4 regions of the Shewanella sp. 10N.261.52.F9 genome follow, and region 4 is predicted to be linked to each of the others. Evidence: predicted binding sites of a transcription regulator. Region 4 holds the regulator's gene; each other region holds the start of a gene.
What was found. The regulator sigma-54, encoded in region 4, starts transcription at its own class of promoters, with help from an activator protein. The targets are predictions, from matches to a motif close to GTTGGCACGNNNNTNGNNT.
Positions count from the first base shown of each region.

Region 1 (6,040 bases), on a different contig from region 4:
ATCACAACTTTCTTTCTAAAAAGCGATTTCAGCTAAATCCTTTAAGCCGCGATCTCTTTCTGGTTCCCAGTTTACCTTTAGAGCCAACTCAAGATGGAGACTAATAACAACAACACAAGGAGGCAACATATAGGCAACAACACAAAGCCAGTATAACCTACTGATAAATAACAACTTAAGCATCAATAGTAAACAAAGGCTCTCTTTGTAATTATTGATATCCCACAACAAGGTGAGAGATCTCTTACAAAGAAACTATCTCAATATGAATTTATCATTAATTTCTGTTAGTTAACGCTCGAAATAACATGACCCAATCAGCCATAAAGCTATATAAAGGATACTCAAATGTTGCAGGCCGATTTTTTTCAAAAATATAATGTCCTATCCACGCAAATCCATAACCAATCACAGGTAATAGCAGCAACATGCCCCACTGCTGACTAAATAGAATATAGATAAAAGTAAGCACAACTAAACTACTACCAATGTAATGTAATATCCTGCATGTCCGATCTTGATGCTGCGATAAATAAAATGGATAAAACTCGGAAAAAGAGCGATAACGTTTATTCATTTACCACTCCTCGGTAAAACATAAGTTCGCCACTAACCTTGCCAACTTGTAACGGTTCAATCGCTTCAAACCCATGTTTAGCAAACAAGCTAATATGCGCTTCATGATTTGCAAAAACTCCCACCCCATCTAAATGAGGTTGCTCATCGCACCAACTAAGAACCGCGTTAACCAATTTTCCACCGTAGCCTTTGCCTTGTTCATTATTTGCTATCGCAATAAACTGCAAAATACCGCATTGATTACTGGGCAAGTTTTCTATAATTGTATTCTCTTTTTTGATAAGCGCTTGTGTTGATTGCCAGCCTGCACTTAATAACATCTTTAAACGCCAATGCCAGTAGCGAGCTTCTCCCAAAGGCACTTGTTGAGTCACGATACAGGCCACGCCAATTAGGCGTTCGCCAACAAATATACCGATTAAAGCTTGTTCTTGCTGCCACAGTTCATTGAGCTCTTCTCGAATAGCCCCACGAAGCTTTTGCTCATACTGTGCTTGATCACCAGTAAACAGTGTTTCTAGAAAGAAAGGATCATCATGATAGGCGTTATAGAGTATTGAGGCAGCAATGCGTAAATCTTCTGCAGTTAGATAAACCGCACGACAGTCTTCCATGGCTTGATTTTCCATTGTTGTTTTCCTTGAGCAAGATCACACAACACCAATGTAACAAGACTGTAAATAAGTGCAATTAATAATCAATGAACACTATCGCCGTACGCGTTCATTTTAATGAAAGGGTTAATCGCAGATAAGGATATTAGTCAGGAAAGCTGAGCATCGAAGTACAATGGTAAACGTTAACTTTTACCATAAACAATGAGCTTATCAACCATACTTAATACTAAACAATTGATATGGGATTGATTATGGATACCACGCCGCAAGATCTATCACACCTCTTCTTACAGCTAGGCTTAGCAGATGATCATTCAGCCATAGAGCAATTTATAAATGATCATCAACTAGCTAACGACATATTGCTCCATAAAGCTCCTTTCTGGACGGCTTCTCAAAAACACTTTTTGGAAGAATCATTTAATGAAGATGCCCAGTGGACCGAGGTCATCGATCACTTAGACACCTTATTAAGAAAAGCTAACTCTAACACCAGCAACAATTAGATTTTGCTATAGGCCATTTCGCCCCAACCAACTACAGCATTGTTGCTAATGACCACAGGAGTGCATTCATCTTTGGTCGTTTTACCGTCACCATGAGTACGCTGAGTTCGATAAAAAAGAACATGTACTTCTTTATCTTGTTGAACATAAGCCTCATTAAAATCAGCGGTTCCCATCAAGGTTGTGACTTGGTCTTTAGACATGCCCAAAGCGATCTTCGATAAATTGTCACGGTTTTTATTTTGTACCTTTTCCCACGAGCCATTGTTATCCCAATCAGATTCTCCATCACCAACATTGACCACGCAGCCCGTTAGCCCTAAGCTTGCAATCCCAAAAAATGCTAAACCTAATAATTTATTTTTCACTTTAACGTCCTGTATTAACATTGCTTTTTGTTTTGATTAAAAAGCAATTAACATACCAAGATTTAACCATATGTTTTTATTGATTTTATTAGTTATTAGATTATCTGCATTAACGACTAGAGTAATGAACATACTAATGAGTAAGGAATTTGACTAACCATGAGTCCATTAGACCAAGTGCTAGCCGCAGCCAAAAGGATCTGTGATGAAGGCAGAGATCCTAGTTTAGCGCTCATTAAAACAAAACTCGGTACTAGCATCCCAATGCGAGTCTTGATCCAAGGCTTACAACAGTTTAAATCCATGAGTGCTGAAGATAAGCAAGCCATTGCAAGCCATGCTGTTAACGCTGCGAAACAAGAGCAAAAGCCAGGTATTTTATCTCCAACAGAACAAGCTGATAAAATTACCCAACTTGAAAGCGACTTTAGTGAACTAAAAAGCGAATTCGCTTTGCTAAAACAAGAATTTAATCAACTAAAACAATCTCAAACCGCCACCAAAGAGCCTGACAATACATGCATGTAATTGAATTAAGATTTGAATGCTTTGATAACACGACAATTACTGCTGCAGAAAAGGCCATCAATGGCTTACTTGAAGCCTATCGAGCGAATGGTCAGGTATTGGGACGTGAGTTTGCGGTTGCTTTTAACGATGGCGAATTTAAAGCACGCATGCTAACACCGGAGAAAAGCAGCTTATCTAAGCGTTTCAATAGTCCTTGGGTTAATAGTGCGCTAGAAGAATTAACTGAAGCAAAATTGCTTGCTCCGCGAGAAAAGTATATTGGCCAAGACATAAATTCAGAAGTTTCAAGCCAAGAGACTCCCAGCTGGCAGTTGCTATATACCAGCTATGTACATATGTGCTCACCTTTAAGAAACGGTGATACTTTGCAGCCTATTCCACTTTACCAAATTCCTGCAACAGCCAACGGCGATCACAAACGTTTGATCCGTTGGCAAACAGAGTGGCAAGCCTGTGATGAATTGCAAATGGCTGCCGCAACTAAAGCAGAGTTTGCGGCACTTGAAGAATTGACCAGCCACCAAAGCGATCTATTTAGGCGCGGTTGGGATCTGCGCGGCAGAGTTGAATACTTAACTAAAATACCGACCTATTACTATTTATACCGCGTTGGCGGCGAAAGCTTGGCAGTTGAAAAGCAGCGTCCGTGCCCAAAGTGTGGCAGTAAAGAGTGGTTACTCGATGAACCTTTATTGGATATGTTCCATTTCCGCTGCGATACCTGTCGCATTGTGTCCAATATATCTTGGGATCACTTATAAAAAGTTATCAAAATGGCGCTGATACACTTTTACTAAAAGAAAAATATAAGCGCCATTTTTGCAATCTCTACTGATAGTTCAAGATTATTTACCGCGTAGGTTTGCCCACATCAGCTTCATTCTTTGCCAAATACCAGGATGATCAAGTTCGGGCATTGATTCTTCAATTTGCTTAATCGCTGGTGTTACTCGCGGCGTCAGCAGAGTTATAAATTCAGCTAGGCTATCAGCCAATTTTTGAGTTTGCACTTCACCAGGGATCTCAACCCAAACACTACCATCACTATTATTGACGGTTAGCATTTTATCTTCCCCCTCTAACACACCAATGAACCAGGTTGGTTCTTGCTTAAGCTTTTTCTTCATCATTAGATGACCAATAATATTTTGCTGCAGGTACTCAAAATCAGTTTGATTCCAAACTTGGATCAACTCGCCCATGCCCCACTGTGAATCAAAATATAACGGCGCAGCAAAGTGACTGCCAAAGAAAGCATTTATATCCGCTTGTAAACTTAACTCGAGAGCAGTTTCAACATTATCAAATTGACCAGCTTGTTGGCGTTTAACCGCTTGCCAAAAAACTGCGCCATCACTGTCTAACTCGCCAACAATACAGTCAGACTCTTGCCCTTCAGCATAATATCTAGGCTGTTCACCCAATTTATCCATGTAGGCTTGTTGATATTTAGATAAAAAAAGATCTAAAGCAGGTAAAGAAGACACTTAAGCCAGTTCCAAAATCAGTTATAATAGGGGTCTATTTTGACATGGAAACCGTATTGATGACACAACATCATGATCCCTATAGTAACGCGCCCGAACTTTCTGAACTAACACTTGGAAAGTCGACTGGTTATCAAGAGCAGTATGATGCATCTTTACTACAAGGCGTGCCGCGTAAATTAAACCGTGATGCCATTAGGCTGACAAATGAATTGCCATTTCATGGCTGTGATATTTGGACAGGTTATGAGTTATCTTGGCTAAATGCCAAAGGTAAACCAATGATTGCGATTGCCGACTTTAATCTTAGTTTTGATAGCAAAAACCTCATTGAGTCTAAATCGTTTAAGCTTTATTTAAATAGCTATAACCAAACTCGGTTCGACAGTCTACTCGATGTACAAGAGCGCTTACGTCAAGATCTAAGTCAGTGTGCAGAAGGTGAAGTAACGGTAAAAGTTATCGAACCTAAGCAATTTCATCACCTACGCGTAGTTGAAATGCCAGGCACTTGCATTGATGATTTAGACATTGAAGTCGATGACTATAGTTTTAATCCAGACTATTTAGTTGATAGCCTTGATAGCAAAGCCATAGTTGCTGAAACACTGACTTCAAACTTATTAAAATCAAACTGCCTTATCACCTCTCAGCCAGACTGGGGCACAGTGATGATCCGTTATCAAGGGCCTAAGATCGATCGTGAAAAGTTACTGAGATATTTGATTTCATTTAGGCAACACAATGAGTTTCACGAGCAATGTGTAGAGCGTATTTTCGTTGACCTAAAGCGCTTCTGCCAATGTGCAAAACTCACGGTTTATGCTCGCTATACTCGCCGCGGAGGTTTAGACATCAATCCATATCGCAGTGACTTTGAGCATCCTGCAGACAATCAACGTCTCGCTAGACAGTAAAGTCAGCATTAGTGATTAACACTAACACCTAAAAATAAAATGCCTATAAGCCTCAGCTTATAGGCATTTTTTATACCTATTCCCATTAAACCGTAACAGCTAGCCCTTTTAGTTTTATTGCTAAGTTCAACTGCTTTCTAAGCCAAATATTGGCAGGGTTCTGCTCAAGCTTGTGGCTCCAAACCATGTAATACTCAATGGGCTCAGCCGCAAAAGGTAAATCAAAAACTTGCAGACCAAAAAGGTCGGCATATTCGTCGGTATAAGCTTTTGATGCGATTGCTAATGCATCACTCTTAGACGCTACAGACATCATACTTAAAATCGATGATTGCTCGCTGTGCATCTGTCTGGCAGGTAAAACATGTTTGGTTAAGAGATCGGCAACACTTAAGTTGTAACGACGCATTTTAAAAATGATGTGCTTTTCATTAAAGTATTGCTCTGGCGTCAAAGTACCTTGGATCCTGGGGTGCGATTTTCTAGCGACACAAACTAATTTATCCTGCATTACCTTTTGACTCTTAAATGCAGCCGACTCCGGCAGCCAAATATCCAATGCTAAATCAACTTTTTCCAACTGCAGCTCCATCTGCAACTCTTCTTCTATTAACGGTGGCTCGCGAAATACGATATTGATAGCCAGATCTTTTAGCACATGCTCTACAGTGCCTTGCAACAATTGTATGGCAGACTCGCTCGCATACACATAAAAGGTGTGCTCACTTGAAGCAGCATCGAATGCCTCAAAACTCGCAGCAACTTGCTCAATCGTTGACATAGCCGGAGCAAGTTGTTGATACAGAGTCATTGCACTCGCAGTGGGCTTTACGCCCCGCCCTACTCGTATAAATAACTCCTGACCAACAGCTGTCTTTAATCTAGCAACCGCATTACTGACCGACGACTGAGTTAAATCCAACTCTTCCGCCGCCCGGCTAAAAGATGAAGTACGATAAACCGCGGTAAAGATTCGAAATAAATTCAAATCAAATGCTTTTTGCTGCGACATAAATATTACAGGCCCCGATGCCA
Region 1 is NZ_JBFRNX010000023.1:125,635-131,674, forward strand. Features, by position in the region: gene AB4298_RS15030 (Mpo1-like protein) at 278-577, opposite strand; gene AB4298_RS15035 (GNAT family N-acetyltransferase) at 570-1,208, opposite strand; gene AB4298_RS15040 (DUF2789 domain-containing protein) at 1,448-1,702, shown strand; gene AB4298_RS15045 (DUF3192 domain-containing protein) at 1,699-2,091, opposite strand; gene AB4298_RS15050 (hypothetical protein) at 2,230-2,598, shown strand; gene AB4298_RS15055 (Zn-ribbon-containing protein) at 2,589-3,362, shown strand; gene syd (SecY-interacting protein) at 3,447-4,088, opposite strand; gene queF (NADPH-dependent 7-cyano-7-deazaguanine reductase QueF) at 4,148-5,005, shown strand; gene AB4298_RS15070 (LysR family transcriptional regulator) at 5,091-6,017, opposite strand.
Region 1: AB4298_RS15045 (DUF3192 domain-containing protein) is a predicted target of sigma-54. The motif match lies at 2,112-2,130, and genes of this name have one in related genera.

Region 2 (6,040 bases), on a different contig from region 4:
TCTAAACCAGTCTTACTTATCCATAAAGCGGGATGCATAGTATCTCTCCTAGCTTATGCGCATTAAGGCAGAAGACGCGCGATCGTTCTCTTCTGCTGTTTTCATCATTTTTACTTGCATCTCAAACTGACGCTGAAGGTCAATCATAGATACCATTTCATGTACGGCATTAACATTGCTGCCTTCAACAGCGCCGCTTAACAAACCTACGCTAGGATCAGGAGGGGCATTTTCACCTGACATCAAACGGAATAATCCGTCTTCTCCGCGCATTAAGTTTTGGTTACCCGGGTTAACAAGCTTGATCCGGGCCACTTCTTCAATCACTTCAGCGGTAGCACCAGACGGACGCACAGAGACAATACCGTCTTGGGAGATCTCTACCTTTTCAATGGGTAAAGGTAGAACGATTGGGCCATTGTCGCCCATCACAGCTGTGCCTCTGTCGTTACGTAAAACGCCTGAGTTATCGAAACGTAAGCTGCCTGAACGGGTGTAAGCTTCACCACCATTCTCTGCTTGAACTGCAATCCAGCCATCGCCTTTAACGGCGATATCTAAATCGCGACCAGTCGTTTTTATTGGGCCACTAGAAAAGTTTGCAGACGGAGTTTCAGTCATTGAAAATACACGTGTAGGTAAGCCCTCACCAAAAGCTTGCATAGAGCGTGCTTGAGCCAAGTCAGCTTTAAAACCATCAGTATTCGCATTTGCCAAATTGTTGGCACTTACAGCCAACGAATTCATATTCTGTTTTGCGCCGCTCATTGCGACATAGAGCAATTTGTCCACTTAACACTCCGTCAAACTTCCGTCTAAACAATAGCAAAGCAAACTCTGTGCCAACTACTGCTATTTATCAGGAGGTTAAAGTGAGAACGATATTGAAGTGATTGATATTAAATGCGTGATGAGAAATTTATGCAGTAATTTAAAGGTAAAAGCTTAATCAGAAAAACGAGTATCAATGATTGGATAGGAAACACGTTGCCATTGCGGCAACGTGTTCACACTAGCTAATGCTTTGCTTAGCGGATCTGTAGAATTGACTGCTGTAGCGTGTTATTCACTTCAAGCGTTCGAGAGTTAGCTTGGAAATTACGCTGAGCAGAAATCAAATCAACCAGCTCAGTCGTTAAGTCTACGTTCGATTGTTCAAGTGCGGATGAACGAATACCACCAAATGTGCCACTGTTCGCCTCGCCAGCTAAAGCAGGTCCCGAATCTAAACTCGCTTTCCAAGAGGTATTGCCTGCTTGAGTTAATCCTTGCTCATTAGCAAAACTAACCAAGGCAACGCGTGCTAATGGTACCGTTGAACCATTACTGTAGCTTGCGTTAATTAGCCCGTCTGCGCCAACTTCAACGTTAGTTAAACGACCAACGGTTGTACCGTCTTGTGTCAACTCAGTAACTTCAAATGGTGAAGCAAACTGTGTTGGGTTATTAAAGTTAAGCGTCAGCTTTTGTGAGCCATCTGCACCTGGGCCTAGTACGTTAGCACCGCCAACACCTAAAGCTTCTGTTGTGATCACAGCAGGGTCGCTGCCTTCATAACCACCAGTAGAGTTAAATGATACCGCCGCGCCTTTCCAACCACCAGCACTCTCAGCTTTAGCAGTTGAGTCTGCAACACCATCACCAGTGGTGTCCGTCGCGTACTCACCTGACGCCGGATCAACATTAACAGGCTTTCCGTCAACGGCGTAAAACGCAACCCAGTTACTTTCATTGTTATGGGCCGCATTAGGCGGGCGCACAAAATACGAAGTCAAAATATGAGGCTCACCCAGTGAGTCATAGATAGTCACTGAAGTTGAGTTGTTAAACGTTTCTGGGTCATCCGGATCAAATGCAGCAGGGTCAAGGGTACCTTCGCCCGCATTTAGGTTCATCTGTATGCCAACATTGTCAGTCTTAACCGGACTACCAGCGGTGTCAGGGATCTGCACCGGTTTAGTTGTGGTCAAACTCACCGACGTAGAATTTCCCTCTTTATCAACCGGAAAAGTCTGTAAATAGTTACCCGCAGAGTCAACAATATAGTTATTAGAATCAAACTTAAATGCGCCCGCACGAGTAAATGAGTGATCTTGTGAACCAACTTCTGATGAGGTTACAAAGAAACCACCACCGTTAATTGCCATATCAAGCGAGTTATTAGTAAATGCCATGCTGCCCTGGTGGAATTGCTGAGCCACTTGACTCGTTGTAACTCCCCCGCCAACTGCTGTTTTACTATTTGAAAAAATAGAATTGGCATACACATCTGCAAATTCAGCACGTGATTCTTTAAAGCCTGTGGTGTTAACGTTAGCAATGTTGTTTGCAGTGGTATTTAGATCTTTTTGTGCTGACGAAATGCCGCTCAAAGCAATGTTAAATGACATGGTTCACCTCAATCCTTATGTAATTCGATTTTTAAGAAGGTCTAAACATTGATGAATAGCACCATCTCAATACATATCTTTATTTTTGTTAAGTTTCAGATACAGCGAGAACATCACCGATCTTAATGCCGCCAACACCACGTAAATTCAAAATAGCTCCGGTCGCAGCATTACCCAGTGAAACACTCGATACATGAGCATAGGTCGACACAGGTAACTCTTCGCTCTTACCATCTACCTTGCCACTCGCTTTGAAGGAATAGTTACCTTCGGCAACAGGCTGACCATTTTTGTCTAGGCCGTCCCAGCTGACATCGATATTGCCGCCTTCACTACCGTCAACTGTAAAGGTGTCAACTAACTGGCCTTTGTCATCTTCAATACGCACTGTGATAGATTCAATCGACTCTGGCGTACTGATAATGCCTTTCATGCTCGGGTCTTCAGCTGAAATATGGCCAGTATCAGAAGGAATTAGCACCTTTTGCCCAACGAGGCCCGATGCCTGTAGCGCCTGACTTGAGCTAGTCAATGCATTAAGGTTAACGATTTCTTCATTAAGTTTAGTGATACCATCTACAGTTGAGAAAGATGCCATCTGCTGGATCATTTGGTCGTTTTCAACCGGCTTAAATGGATCCTGCATTGACAACTGCTGACTTAATAACGCAAAGAAATCTTCTTGAGTTAATTCTTGATTATTAGCGTCAGGTACCGCGTTTTCTTCTGGTAGACGTAAACCGTCAAGAAATGGATTCCCCGTGGTTGACTGTTGCTCTGTTACCGTCGCTGCTGCTGCCGCACTTTGAGTCGCCGTAGCGGCTGTTTGCGGCGAAATAGCATTAGCCTGCGGGCTTTGTCCCGTTGCAGACTGCGTTGATGTGAGCGGATTTATAAGGCTCAAAGTTTACCTCCAGCTTTCACTGAGTTTATTTGCCTATTCTAAGCGTCTGCTGAAGCATAGACTTCGCTGCTTCAGTGACTTGTACGTTCATTTGGTATGAGCGAGAGGCTGAAATCATGTTAGCCATCTCCTCCATCACATTTACATTTGGCTTGTAAATAAAACCATCTGTGTCCGCCATAGGATGATCTGGCGAGAATTCTTTATTAAGCGGTAAGTCACTTTCGACAATTCCCTTAACAGCAACTGAAGCCGATGCACTTTGATGCTGTTGTGCTTTACTCATCTCAGCTTCAAAAATAGGATGACGAGCGCGATAAGTCTCACCAACACTGCTTGATACAGAGTCAGCGTTAGCGATATTACTAGCGGTGGTGTTTAGTCTGACCGACTGAGCCGACATACCAGAACCAGCCACATTGAAAATATTAAATAAGCTCATAATTAATCGCCTCTAATCGCTTTCTTCATACCTGAAAACTTACTGTCTAGAAAACCCAGTGACATTTGATACTCAAGGGCATTTTGCATAAATGCTGATTGCTCTTGCTGAATATCAACGGTGTTACCATCACCAGTATCAGGTTGGTTAGGCACTCGGTAACTGACATGTTGCTGAGATAATGCTGCTAAATCAAAGTGCTTACTATCGCTTTTAGCCATAGTAAGTCCCGACTGTTGCGACTTGGCTGCGTTGATGGCTTTGGTAAAATCCACATCACGCGCTTTATAATTTGGCGTATCAGCATTAGCTATATTTGAAGACAATACTTCAGCACGCTGAGAACGGATCCCCAAAGTGTGTTGATGTATGCCTAATGCTTTGTCAAAACTAATCGCCATAAAATTGCCTCCTCAGCTCTATGGCTAAAACAAAGCAATACTTGTGCCAAAACATTAAATAATAAGAAAGGTTTAGTGAGTCATCGCAGCTGAAATAAAAATCGTGCTGAAAAGTACAGCAAAAAGGCAATAAAAAACGCGCCTAAGAGCGAGGCGCGTTATTAATAACGTTGATCTTACGTTAAGAAGACATCAAGATTTTTTTTGATAATAAATGCCGGGGTTACAGCGCACCATATCAAATTCATCAGACAAGCCTGCAATAGACTCCGATGCACCTAGAAACAATATGCCGTTCGGATTTAAAGCGGCAGCAAATTGCCGCAATATCTTTCGCTTTGCCTCTGGAGAAAAGTAAATCAAAACATTGCGGCAAAAAATAATATCAAACTTGCCCAGAAGCGTATAACTTTCAAGCAAGTTATGAGCTCTAAAGTTCACCAAGCGCTTTACGTTAGACTTAATCACCATGTTGCCTGAGGGTAAAGCATCAAAAAACTGACGTTTACGTTCATCAGACAAACCACGACCGAGTGCAAGGTTGTCATATTCGGCATTTTTGCAACGTTCAAGCATCGATGGTGACAAATCAGTAGCCAAGATACTTGCACTGCAAGGCAAACTTCCCGGTTTGCGTTGTTGGTGTTCTAAAATACTCATCGCCAATGAATACGGTTCTTGCCCCGACGAGCATGCTGCAGACCAAATCTTCACTGGACGGCCTAGTCGGCTAAACGTCGGTAAAATTGAATTAGATAATAGTTCAAATGGGTAACGGTCACGGAACCATAAAGTTTCATTAGTCGTCATGGCATCAATTACCTCTGTGCGTAATTGACGCTCAGTCGGTTTCATCGAATGTTTCACCACATCAGACAAAGAGGGTAAGTTATACTTCCCCATTAGCGGTGCTAATCGGCTGCGCACCAAATACTGCTTATTTTCTCCCAGCACAATACCGCTGTGCTGCTCTAAGAATAATCTAAATTGATTGTACTCATTCTCAGCGAGAGATTTATTCGACACTCTTATATCCTAATTAATTTTAAACAAACCGCATTAAGCTAAACTGCATTGGCAATAGTCAAAAAACGAACGCAGCGTTATACCTTAGCAGCGCCTGAAACACAAGTAACACCGCGTCTCATCACCGCTCAAGGTGGGATAATTATAAACTTAAGTGCTTGTTTACAGCGGCCGCTAACTCATCAGGATTAAATTTCGCGATAAAGTCGTTGGCGCCAACTTTTTGCACCATTGCTTGGTTGAACACCCCGCTTAAAGAAGTGTGGAGTACCACTTTAATATTCTTAAGCTTTGGATCATCTCGAATTTCAGCGGTTAAAGTATAACCATCCATTTCAGGCATTTCGATATCAGAAATAATCAATGGGATCTCTGTCGACACATCATCAAGCTCTGTCGCTATCGCTCGCAGTTTATCTAACGCTTCTTTACCATCTTTTGCTGTATCGATTTGCAAATTAAGTGAGGTTAACGCACGGATGATTTGTTTGCGCGCTACTGACGAGTCATCTATCACCATAATGTGATAATGCTTTTCACGATCAATAGTTAATGCATCATCCAATTCTTTACTGGTATTGGTATTAACCGGAGATATTTCATCAAGAATTTTCTCAACATCTAAAATCTCAACCAACTCATTGTCAATTTCTGTCACCGCAGTCAAATAAGATAGCTTACCTGCGCCTTGTGGCGGAGGCATAATAGCTTCCCAGTTCATATTAATAATTCGTTCAACAGAGCTAACTAAAAAGCCCTGAATGCTGCGGTTATACTCTGAAATAATGATAAAGCTATTAGCGATGTCTTCAATCGGACGACCACCCGTTGCCGCACTTAAATCGATGACAGAAATAGTCATACCCCGCACATGGGC
Region 2 is NZ_JBFRNX010000028.1:64,788-70,827, forward strand. Features, by position in the region: gene flgG (flagellar basal-body rod protein FlgG) at 1-38, opposite strand, end outside; gene flgF (flagellar basal-body rod protein FlgF) at 49-792, opposite strand; gene flgE (flagellar hook protein FlgE) at 1,029-2,390, opposite strand; gene flgD (flagellar hook assembly protein FlgD) at 2,479-3,294, opposite strand; gene flgC (flagellar basal body rod protein FlgC) at 3,320-3,736, opposite strand; gene flgB (flagellar basal body rod protein FlgB) at 3,739-4,137, opposite strand; gene AB4298_RS17940 (CheR family methyltransferase) at 4,330-5,169, opposite strand; gene AB4298_RS17945 (chemotaxis protein CheV) at 5,306-6,040, opposite strand, start outside.
Region 2: flgB (flagellar basal body rod protein FlgB) is a predicted target of sigma-54. The motif match lies at 4,170-4,188, and genes of this name have one in related genera.

Region 3 (6,040 bases), 120 kb from region 4:
TCATCGGATCCTCTAATCGTACGGTTTTATTGGCGCTATTCTAACGTATTAGTCAGCTCTATAGCTAAACAATATCGATTAGTCAGTTTAAGCACTTAATACTGATGTAGACGTAACTACTGGTTTTTTTTACACTCCACATCACACTTTTATATAAAGCGGCGTTAAGTACCTCATGAGCAAACCACATCCACTGTTAGCTATCTTTATGTTTATTTATGCTTTGCTAGCAGTTGCCGCGCTTTGGCGCACATTTACCATGCAGACCTTCGATCTACTCACCTTAGGTGTCTTTCCGGTTCTTTATGGGTTAATCACTCGTCAATTTTGGGCTGCCGTGGTACTAAAAATCTACTTAGCAATCCAAACGGTGGCACTGTTAGCACTAGCAACGGCTGCCGTTATCGCCTATCAAATCACTCCTGAGGATGTAAAAGTGATTTATCAAGGCCGTAATATCCCTATTAGTGGCATTGTCGTTACCGCGGTTATTGTAATGAGCTTTCAATATTGGATCGCCTTTAGTCACAAGACTCGAGAATACTTAAACAGCAAAACCACTAGTAACATTAACTAGATAGCCTCTATTTATCTCACCACTAGAGTCCGTGCCGCTAACTTGATAAGCAGCACGGCTTAACGTACCGTAGCGCCATAACAAAACTTATAAAGCGGTAATATATTTATGAGCCATTTACAGCCCAGCGAATTGTCCATCCTATTGGTAGAGCCCTCAGATACGCAACGAAAGATTATTTGCCAACGCTTAGAGCAAGAAGGTGTAAAGCTTATTCAGACAGCGACAAACCTTGCAGAAGCCATGCAAATAATTAATCGCCACCAACCAGACTTAGTTGCTAGCGCCATGCATTATGCCGACGGCACTGCTTTAGAGTTGCTGCAGCAAATCAAGTCATCAGCTCACTTCAGCGATATCCAATTTATGCTAGTTTCAAGCGAATGCCGCCGTGAGCAGCTGGAACAATTTAGACAATCAGGTGTAGTAGCTATTTTACCGAAGCCTTTTAGCGCAGAACATTTGGGGAAAGCGCTCAATGCCACCATTGATCTGCTAACCCACGATGAGTTGGATCTAACCCACTTTGATGTGCAAGATCTACGAGTCTTAGTGGTTGATGACAGCAAGATGGCGCGTAATATTATTAAGCGCACCATTACTAATTTGGGACTACGCATGATCACCGAGGCACAGGACGGCCAGCAAGCGATTGAGCTCATGCAACAACAGATGTTCGACTTAGTGATCACAGACTACAACATGCCCAGTGTTGATGGCTTAGCCCTGACTCAGTTTATCCGTAACGATAGTCAACAATCGCATATTCCGATTTTAATGGTGTCATCAGAAGCCAATGAAACTCATTTGAGCAATGTCTCACAAGCGGGCGTCAATGCGCTATGCGACAAGCCGTTTGAGCCAAATGTGGTGAAACAGATCCTTTATCAGCTGTTAGAAGAGTAAAAAATTGAGAAATCGCCCCTATTTTTGACTTTAATGCCCATTTCATAGGGTTAAAGCGCTTTTCAAATGCAAAAGCTTGTGGCATGTTACATAACGCTACTAACAATTAAATCTACGGAAAGAAGAGACTATTCAAATGAATAAGACTGAACTTGTTGCAAAAATGGCTGAATCTGCAGAACTGACTAAAGCTGAAGCCGCGCGTGCATTAAAATCTTTTGAAGAAACTGTTGCAGAAGCAATGAAGAATGGAGACAAGATCTCTATCGTTGGTTTTGGTTCTTTTGAAACTACACAACGCGCAGCCCGTACAGGTCGTAACCCACAGACTGGTAAAGAAATCCAGATCCCTGCGGCTACAGTACCTAAGTTTAAAGCAGGTAAGACGCTTAAAGATAGCGTTAACTAAATCACTGTTTCTACAGTTGATAACTAAACCTCCCATACGGAGGTTTTTTTATATCTGTTAATTCTGCCCTATCTCGGTGCTCATTGCCCTAGTTTGAATCAATTCACTTTCCCCTCAAGCTCAATAACATTGTAAGCAACTGTTTTAATTAAAAGTTATTTTTGGCTCAGAGTTTGCTACTTAATTAGTCACTATAAAAAGCAGTAAATATTGCAATAAGGGGAATGAGATGAACAAGCAACTAATCAGTACCACAGCTATTTTACTTACATCAATGTTAGCAGGTACCGCCCATGCTGCAGTTGAAGCCAATATAGGCGTGACCTCAAACTACCTATGGCGCGGCGTGACCCAAACGGATGATGCGGCCGCAGTACAAGGTGGTATCGACTACAGTCACGAGTCAGGCTTTTATGCGGGTACTTGGGCTTCTAATGTCGATTTTAGTGACAATACGAGTTACGAGCTTGATGTCTACGCGGGTTTTGCTGGCAGCTTTGGCGATAGCTTTGAGTATGATCTCTATTATCTTTACTACGCCTATCCAGATGCTGACGGCAGTATCGATTTAGGCGAAGTCACAGCAGCTCTTAGCTGGAAGTGGATTGCAGTCAGTTACTCACACTTAGTCAATGCCGGGAGTGATGTCGCCAGCGAGCCACTCGATAATAAAGATATGAGTTATTTGCAAACCACACTAACTTACCCTATCTCTGATACGCTTTCTGTTAGTGCCCATTATGGCTATTCTAGCGGTGATGTAGTGACAGCTTGGTATGGTCGCGATGATTATGCTGATTACTCCTTGTCACTCAGTAAAGATACCGATTTGGGCAGCGTATCTTTCACCGTCAGTGACACAGATCTGAAAAATGATGATGCCAAGATTTTACTCGGCTACAGCTATAGTTTTTCATTATAAGTTCCTAAAAAATTGGCTATTTGTCCTATGAATCAGGATAAATAGCCAAACCCTTCCCACACGTTTTTTTGTTGCATAGTTTCACTAAATTACTAAAAAACATCATAAACAATAAAAAATGAACGATAAATGTAATTTTGTTACATAGATCGCATATTTATAAATCACTTCCTGCTAAATTCCAAATTAAGCGCTCCCTAATAGGCTTAATTAAGTAAGTCACCGGGCGCAGACATTGTTTAGTTATTAACCGATGGTATCAAAGTATTTCCTTTTAACGCTAAGTAAGCGATTCGGAACATGGATACCTAGCTAAGAGGAATTCGTGATGGCTCAGACTTTTGATTTGGTGCCCAACGATGTAGAAATGGAGGCGTATACAGCGCCTAAAACTCAGCAAGCTGCTGACGAGTTAGCACACAAGAAAGCCGTTAAAAAACGTCTTGAAGCATACCTTGAACAAGCGCAATTGAAGCGTGATTTAAGCGAAGATGACTTCTGGGCATAACCCAAAGTACGTGCTAGCAAATATTTGACAAGCATCAGCTTACTCAGATAAATAAAAAAAGCTCCTGACATCATATGCAGGAGCTTTTTTAGTTTTATAAACAGCAAGCGAACTTAACTCTTTTGCGTCTTCGCATCGGCCTCACGCTTGTTTAAGAAGTATTCTCGGGTCAACGCAAACACCACTGGGCTTAATAGTGCTAAGGCAATTAAGTTTGGAATAGCCATCATGGCATTCAGCGTATCAGCCAGTAACCAAATAAACTCAAGTGAGCTCACCGCACCGAGTGGCACCACTAAGGTCCAAATCACTCTAAAAGGCTTAATCGCCTTAACCCCAAACAAGAACTGCACACACTTTTCACAGTAAAAGCTCCAGCCCAGAATCGTCGTAAACGCAAATACCGTCAGCGCTATTGCCACTACATAATTACCTAACGGGAAGGCATGTGAAAAAGCAAACGAAGTTAATGCCGCACCATTTTCTCCCGAAGTCCATGCACCAGAGACGATAATCGCTAGGCCTGTAATGCTACAAACGATTAAGGTATCAATAAAAGTACCTAGCATCGCCACTAGACCTTGAGCCACAGGGTTATTGGTCTGCGCTGCAGCATGTGCAATTGGCGCACTACCAAGACCTGCTTCGTTAGAGAACACACCACGTGCAACACCAAAACGAATTGCCGCCCAAACCGCTGCGCCAGCAAAACCGCCTTGCGCCGCAACAGGGTTAAATGCGCTATGCAAAATCAACTCAATTGCTGCTGGAATTTCTGCAGCGTAAACGACTAATACAGCAATACCCGCAGCAATATAAAATACCGTCATCATAGGGACTAGTTTACCGGCCACATCAGCAATACGCTTAATACCGCCCATAAGCACAGCACCAACCAGCACCATTAACACTACACCTGTAACCCAGTTGGGCACGCCAAAATTACTGCTAAGCGCATCAGCAACAGAGTTAGCCTGCACGGTATTACCAATACCAAAACCTGCCAAAGAGCCAAATAGCGCAAATGCGGTCCCGAGCCAAGCCCACTTAGAACCAAGACCATTTTTAATGTAATACATTGGTCCACCAACGTGGTTACCATTGTCATCAACTTCACGGTACTTAACTGCAAGTACTGCCTCGGCGAACTTAGTCGCCATGCCCACCAACGCAGTACACCACATCCAAAACAGTGCACCAGGACCACCAATAAAAATCGCCGTAGCAACACCAGCAATATTACCGGTACCAATAGTGGCAGACAGTGATGTCATTAAGGCATTAAAAGGGCTAATTTCCCCTTTCATGTTTTTATCTTTATCAGGGATCCTGCCAGACCATAGTAATTTAAAGCCGGTGCCCAATTTCACAATTGGCATTAAACGTAATCCGACAGTGAGAAATAAGCCCACTCCCAAGATCATAACCAACATAGGTGTTCCCCAAACCACCCCATTGATCATGCTTACAAAATTCGTAATAGCTTCCATTCAAACCTCGTCGATACAGATAATTTTTCGTTATTATTTATATTTATACTTATATTTATAATCATGTATTTAGGGCTTTTTGATCTGTCATTGGCTTGCAAGATCAAAAGGTCCTATCTAAGTCAGCGGTTAGCTCATCGAGCTAAAAACACTCAAACTTAGCAAACAGAGTACAACGAATTGTTAACCTTTGGAAAGGCTAGAAAACAAACTAAAGTAGGCAGATGAAAAGTTGTCATGGCGTTTGTAGCGCCATGACAATTATGACAGCAGGCTTTCAGCAAAGTTAATTTTGCTGCGTGCGCAACTTAGCGAACAGGGTGGCGCGGAAGTTTAAAAGAAATGATAAAGGTCAGAAATAACATGCCCGCCGATATAAACAAACAAGCCGCGAGTCCCGCTTGTTGATATACCCAACCTGACAGTATGGTACCAATTAATCGGCCCATGGCATTCGCCATATAGTAAAAGCCAATATCTAATGACACACCATCATCACCAGCGTAGCTCACGATTAAGTAGCTATGCAGCGAGGAGTTAATGGCAAACACCGCGCCAAATACCATTAGCCCGACAATCAAGGCAACCTCTGGTGCAACCCACCCCGTAAACATGACTAACGCTAACGCCGCAGTAACAGCGGTAAGCACACCAACCCAGAGTGTCGCAACCTTGCCGTCTGGAGCACTTTTACGCGAGGTTATCTTTGGCGCCACTGATTGCACTATGCCGTAAGCGATAACCCATAGCGCTAAAAATGCGCCAACACAGCTATGCTCCCAGCCAAGCTGGCTAGCTAAAAATACTGGCAAAGCAATCACAAACCAAACATCTCTGGCTGCAAATAAGAATAATCGCGCCGCCGAAAGGATATTCACTTTCTGGCTTTTAGAAAATATCTCAGTGAATTTTGGCTTAGATTTAGCTTTGCCTAAATCGGCTTTTAAACTAAAAATACTGCAGATCCACACCAACAACAAAGCCGCGGCCATAATTGCAACCGCACCAGTAAAACCTGCAATTGATAGTAATAGCCCTCCTAAGAAAAAGCCCGCACCTTTTAAGGCATTTTTAGAGCCGGTAAGCATGGCCACCCAGCGATAAAGCTTATCTTCAGCATCTTTAGGTACTAAGGTTTTAATCGCACTTTTGGCACTCATTTTATTAAGATCTTTAGCGATCCCTGATAGTGCCTGCGCCGCCATCACCCAAGGGACGGTAAGTATCG
Region 3 is NZ_JBFRNX010000021.1:190,346-196,385, forward strand. Features, by position in the region: gene AB4298_RS14090 (DUF4240 domain-containing protein) at 1-4, opposite strand, end outside; gene AB4298_RS14095 (hypothetical protein) at 176-577, shown strand; gene AB4298_RS14100 (response regulator) at 686-1,483, shown strand; gene hbs (non-specific DNA-binding protein Hbs) at 1,620-1,892, shown strand; gene AB4298_RS14110 (TorF family putative porin) at 2,122-2,814, shown strand; gene AB4298_RS14115 (PA3496 family putative envelope integrity protein) at 3,143-3,322, shown strand; gene AB4298_RS14120 (alanine/glycine:cation symporter family protein) at 3,436-4,812, opposite strand; gene arsJ (organoarsenical effux MFS transporter ArsJ) at 5,121-6,040, opposite strand, start outside.
Region 3: AB4298_RS14110 (TorF family putative porin) is a predicted target of sigma-54. The motif match lies at 2,053-2,071, and genes of this name have one in related genera.

Region 4 (6,040 bases):
AAGATAGCGCTTGTTCGACACGAACCCTGTCTTGCTTACTCATCGATTGCAGTACTTGCTTAAAGACGCTGTCTGGCAAGCTACGTAGGATGTAAGCCAAGTCATCGGTGTCCATATTCTCGGCCGCTTTAGCAACGCGTTCAGGACTCATCTGAGTGATCAGACTATCTTTAAGCTCTTCACCAAGCTCATCGAGGATTTCACCGGTATGCTCTTGATCAATTAATTGCCACAGTACTTGGCGTGTTCGTGGCGGGGACGATTCGAGAATAAAAGCGATGTCTGATGCTGCCATGTCTTGCAACATATTCCGCACATGGACAAACATACCGCTGCCCAAGGCTTTTGTTAGCTGATTGAGGCGTTGATCTGTTGTTTCATTGTCTAAGACTTCAATCGGCATGATTCCCTCACAGGGTCTTTAAAAAGGCGCTTATGTTAACTTAAGTGCTGGTGGAACGGGTGATAATTAAGACGGTCGAGCCAATATCGGTAGTTAACTATCTTCGTCAAACTTGGCATCGATGAGCTGACAAACAGCATCGAGTGCTGTTTGAGCATCTGGGCCCGTTGCCAGTAGTTGAACGGTTTTCCCCATACCCGTCTCTAACATCAATAAGCCTAGTACACTGGTAGCAGAAGCTTGTTTTTCGCCTTGAATGATAGTTATTTTGGCATCGAATTCCGACGCCAAAACTACCAACTTAGTGGCCGCTCTTGCATGAAGTCCCAATTTATTACATAGGGTGATTTCACGCTCAATGGTCGGCATTTTTTAACTCGCGGTGACGGGCTTGTACCTTGTGTTTGCCATGTTTGAAGTGTGCAGCAAGACGCTCAGTAATATACACAGAGCGATGTTGTCCACCAGTGCAGCCAATAGCAATCGTTAAATAGCTACGGTTGTTACGCTCAAGGTCAGGTAGACAGTTTTCAAGTAGATCTTCTATCTGCTTGATAAACTCATTAACTCGTGGACGCTCGTTCAAGAAGTCTTGAACGGGTTTATCGAGTCCAGTCATTGGACGTAAATCAGGCTCCCAATGAGGGTTTGGTAAAAAGCGTACATCAAACATAAAGTCTGCTTCGGTCGGCATACCATGCTTGAAACCAAATGATTCAAAATTGATCATCAACTGTTTATCAACATTGCCTATTAATATTTCACGCACTTGATCGTTTAGATCGTAAATATTAAGACTTGAAGTATCAATGTAGTGATCAACGATATTGGCCAAAGGCTCAAGTAAACGCGCTTCTAATGCAATCGCTTCTTTCAAAGATACATTGTCGTGAGAGAGCGGGTGAAGGCGTCGTGTTTCATTGTAGCGCTTGAGCAGTACTTCATCGCTAGAGTTTAAGAAAAAGCTCAGTAACTGTATGCCTTTAGGCAAAAAGGTAAGATGTTTGACGAGTTCGTCTTTGCTTTCTGGCAAGTTACGGATGTCGACACTGATAGCAACAAACTTAGTATTACCTGATAGTTCGTTAAGTAGTGTGCCCATCATAGGCAATGGGAGATTGTCGACACAGTAGTAGCCGAGATCTTCGAGCATTCTTAGTAAAACAGATTTGCCTGAACCTGAACGACCAGAGACTAAAACAAGCTTCATCGTATGGGTACCTGATTGAAAATTAACTAAATGTTTGAATATGGTAATAATCTTGTATCTATGGATATAGATTAACTTTTTTAAGCTTTAAAGCAAGAAATTAAGCAGATGATGAAGAAGAATAATATAACTGTAATAATTACTTAGGCCTTTAAATTACTGCTGCAAGCTTACGCTATGCGACGAATTTAAAGACCCCAGTAAGATATTATTGGGTAATGACTTGATATAGTTCTGATTCGTTACTGGTTTTTCTCAACTGTTTTAACACTGCTTTGTCATTAAGCTTTTCTGCCATTGAAGACAAAGTTGCTAAATGCTGTTCACACTGCTCAGATGGCACCAATAGGGCAAATAGAATATCAACGGGCTTTTTATCGATTGAGTCAAATGCAATTGGATCTTCGCATTTGACTAAGACCGCCACAGGTCGCTCGATATTAGCCAGCCTTCCGTGAGGGATCGCTATACCGTTACCTATACCCGTGCTACCCATTTTCTCTCTCGCCAATAGACTTTCAAAGATCTCTTGTGAAGACAGGGTAGGGTACTGGACAGCGGCAATATCACTGATTAACTCCAGTACCTTTTTCTTACTGCCCGGAGTGGCGCAGGTAGTGCACTCCGGCTGCAGGATGGTACTTAGTTCCATCGTTAGTGTTTAGTTAGCTTCTCTTTGTGTTTAAGAACCTGACGATCTAGCTTATCTATCAGGGAGTCTATTGCAGCATACATATCTGCATGCTCCGAAGTGGCAAATACTTCCCCTTTTTTCAGGTGGATTTTTGCTTCGGCAATCTGCTGCATTTTTTGTACATTCAAAATAACGTGCACATTATTGATCTGATCGAAATGTCGTTCAAGCTTTGTGAATTTTTCTTGCACGTAGCCGCGCAAAGATTCAGTAATTTCGATGTGATGTCCTGTCAGGTTGATTTGCATATATCGATCCTCCAAGTGCCTAATTTGAGTTATAAACTCTTACGTTGGTTTGAGGGGGGGATCAGCATCGCTTCTCGATATTTTGCGATCGTACGTCTAGCAACTTTAATCCCTTGTTCTGCCAAAAGTTGAGCCATTTTGCTGTCGCTTAATGGTTTCTTTTGGTTTTCAGCTGCGACTAACTTCTTAATAAACGCTCTAATTGCTGTCGATGAACATTCTCCGCCATCGTCAGTACCGACGTGGCTAGAGAAGAAATATTTCAGTTCAAAGATACCTCGTGGGGTATGCATATATTTCTGTGTGGTTACTCGTGAAATGGTTGATTCATGCATTTCAACCGCTTCCGCGATATCATTTAACACCATGGGTTTCATGGCTTCTTCGCCGTATTCGAAAAATCCTTGCTGGAACTTAACGATACAGTTAGTCACTTTTAATAAAGTGTCGTTACGGCTTTCAAGGCTTTTGATAAACCACTTTGCTTCTTGCAGATGTCCTCGAATAAACTGTCCGTCTGCCTGATTAGTCGTACTACGCGCCATCGAGGCATAATGTTGGTTTACGTTAATTTTAGGCATGTAATCAGGGTTTAGCTCAACAACCCAGCGACCTTTTTTCTTGCTAACCGAGACATCAGGAATAACATATTCGTCTTTACTGCGCGCAATCGCCAGCCCAGGCCTTGGGTTTAGGGTTTGGATCAGTGTAATTGCTTCGCGAAGATCATCTTCTTTAAGCTTTGTTTTGCGCATTAATTGCCTGAAATCTCTACCAGCAATTAAGTCTAAATAGTCTTTGATAAGTAATTTTGCGTTGTCGATATGCGGGGTATCTGCCGCATATTGCGCTAATTGGATCAGCAAACACTCACTCAGATTACGCGCTGCAACTCCAATAGGATCAAAGTGTTGTACTCGTTTTAATACGGCTTCAACTTCATCTAGTTCAGTTTCAGGGTCGCCCATCGCCTCTAAGATATCTTCACAGCTTTGGGTTAAGTAGCCGCGCTCATCAATAGCGTCGATAATAGCAGTGGCGATTGCAAGATCGTTATCAGAAAACGGTGTGAGGTTTTTTTGCCATTCAAGGTGTTCGTACAAGCCTTCGCTGGTTTCACCTTGAAAGGGCATATCATCTTCGCGACTAACGCCTGAGCTGGAGTTAGACGATACGGTGTAGACTTCGTCCCATGTTGTATCCATTGGCAGGTCATCTGGCATGGAATCTTGGGTTAATGCATCAGAGGTTTCAACCGTAGCGCTGTCGCGCTCTAGGCTATTAGAATCGTTTGAAGATGGGTCGTCACTATTATCCATGTCGCCATCTGATTGCTCTTCGTCTAACTCGAGTAGTGGGTTAGATTCTAATGCTTGTTGGATCTCTTGTTGCAGCTCTAAAGAAGATAGTTGCAATAGGCGAATAGCCTGTTGCAATTGAGGAGTCATGGTGAGCTGTTGACCCATTTTGAGCTGGAGTGACGCTTTCATCGTACCGCTATTCCCTACACTGTAGTTAAACGTTAAAGCTCGCTGATTGGCGAAGAAAGCTTAAAAACTCAATACATTGATTTTATTTGGAATTGTATTCCGTATTAAGTTTTTAACTTCCAAATGGTGAATTAACTATAGCCTGAATTGTTCACCTAAGTACACTGCTCGAACTTGCTGGTTGTCTAAGATTTCAGCAGGTGTACCTTCGGCAATAAGATTTCCGTGACTCACGATATACGCATGCTCACAAACATCGAGTGTTTCACGCACATTGTGGTCGGTAATTAGTACGCCTAAACCGCGGTTTTTGAGCTGTTCAATAATCTTTTTAATATCAATTACAGAAATAGGGTCAACACCGGCAAAAGGTTCATCTAATAGGATGAATTTGGGGTTGGCTGCTAATGCTCTGGCAATTTCAACACGGCGTCGTTCACCGCCTGATAGTGCCATACCTTGGCTATCGCGAATGTGAGTAATATGGAACTCTTCTAACAGATGTTCGAGTTGTTCTTCACGTTGTTCATTATTGATGTCACTGCGGGTTTGTAGCACCGCCATAATGTTGTCACGTACAGACAGTTTTCTGAAAATACTCGCTTCTTGCGGTAAGTAGCCAATACCTTTACGAGCACGTAAGTGCATTGGGTCTAAAGTAAGATCGTCATCGTCGATAAAAATCTTACCTTTATCGCTTTGAACCAGACCAACAACCATATAGAAAGTGGTTGTTTTACCCGCACCATTTGGTCCAAGTAAGCCAACAATTTGGCCCGTTTTTACGGTTAAGCTAACATCCTGCACAACAGCACGGCTCTTATAGCTTTTAGCTAGATTGGCTGCTTTTAAGGTGATTTGGCTCATTATTGTTCCTGCTGTTGTACTGGTGCTTCAGGCTTTTCTTCCTGATAGGTTTCAGGCTGAATAATGGTGATAACTCTGTCATCTCCTTGGCCAGTACTTTCTGCGATTAGTTGCTGCTTACTGATATTATACTTGATGCGGTTACCTGTAACTTGGCTGCCGTCTTGCTCTAGTGTTGCCTCACCCACTAAAGTCAGTGTGCGTGTGGCTAATTCATAACGGATTTCTTTGGCGCTAGCTGTTGCAGGACGGCCATCATCCATAGTTTGGGTATAAGTTGCTGGCGCGCCTGTAGCGACTAATGTTTTACCGCTTTTATCTTCTTTCGAGAATACACGTAGCTCGTCGGCTTTCATCTTAATAGAGCCTTGTGTAACTTCTACTGGGCCGAAGAAAATAACTTGGTTATTTTTTATATCAGCTTCTTGGCTCGCCGCGGCGATTTTTACTTCTTGCTGCAGATCATCGACCTTAGCAATAGTGTTAAAACTTAACAGACAAAATAGGCCTGCAAGGATAGATTGATTGTATTTCATAATGTCCTTCATACTCGGCTATAGCGTATTGCTGATGCAGCCCAAGTGTTGTTCAATATTGGCGTATTACTTAGCTTCGTAGATCCCTTCTACTTGGCTAACAAGTTTTACGCTCTGGGCATTCAAGTCGGCATATAGCCCCATTCCTTGAATAACAAATTCGTTGCCAGTGACGTGGATCATATCGTCAGAGGTCATGATCATAGTATTGAGATCAAGCTCTAGATAATCAGTTGTTAACGTCTGGATAGGCTCTTCTGGACTAATAGAGTCGATAATAACATTGTTTTCTAAAGTTACCTTACCAGTCACTTTATTTAGGCTACCTTGAGTACCTTTGAGCTGCCATTGAGCTTGGCCATCATCAGGATAAATAAGATAAACAGGTTCGGTAAAATAAGTCATGCTGACACTATCGAAATGCTCCATATGCTTGGCGGTTACTTCGCTATTGATCAGTCCTAATTCGTTGTATTCGATACTACGAAGATCATCAATAATGTAGTCAGGACGTTGACTGACATCAATATCTAGCTGTTGCTCGCTTTTTTTAGACTGCACTTGCCAGTAAAGCAGTAGTGCTGTGCCAAAA
Region 4 is NZ_JBFRNX010000021.1:65,560-71,599, reverse strand. Features, by position in the region: gene mgtE (magnesium transporter) at 1-403, opposite strand, end outside; gene AB4298_RS13575 (HPr family phosphocarrier protein) at 497-772, opposite strand; gene rapZ (RNase adapter RapZ) at 759-1,613, opposite strand; gene ptsN (PTS IIA-like nitrogen regulatory protein PtsN) at 1,822-2,265, opposite strand; gene hpf (ribosome hibernation promoting factor) at 2,268-2,555, opposite strand; gene AB4298_RS13555 (RNA polymerase factor sigma-54) at 2,585-4,045, opposite strand; gene lptB (LPS export ABC transporter ATP-binding protein) at 4,181-4,912, opposite strand; gene lptA (lipopolysaccharide transport periplasmic protein LptA) at 4,912-5,448, opposite strand; gene lptC (LPS export ABC transporter periplasmic protein LptC) at 5,515-6,040, opposite strand, start outside.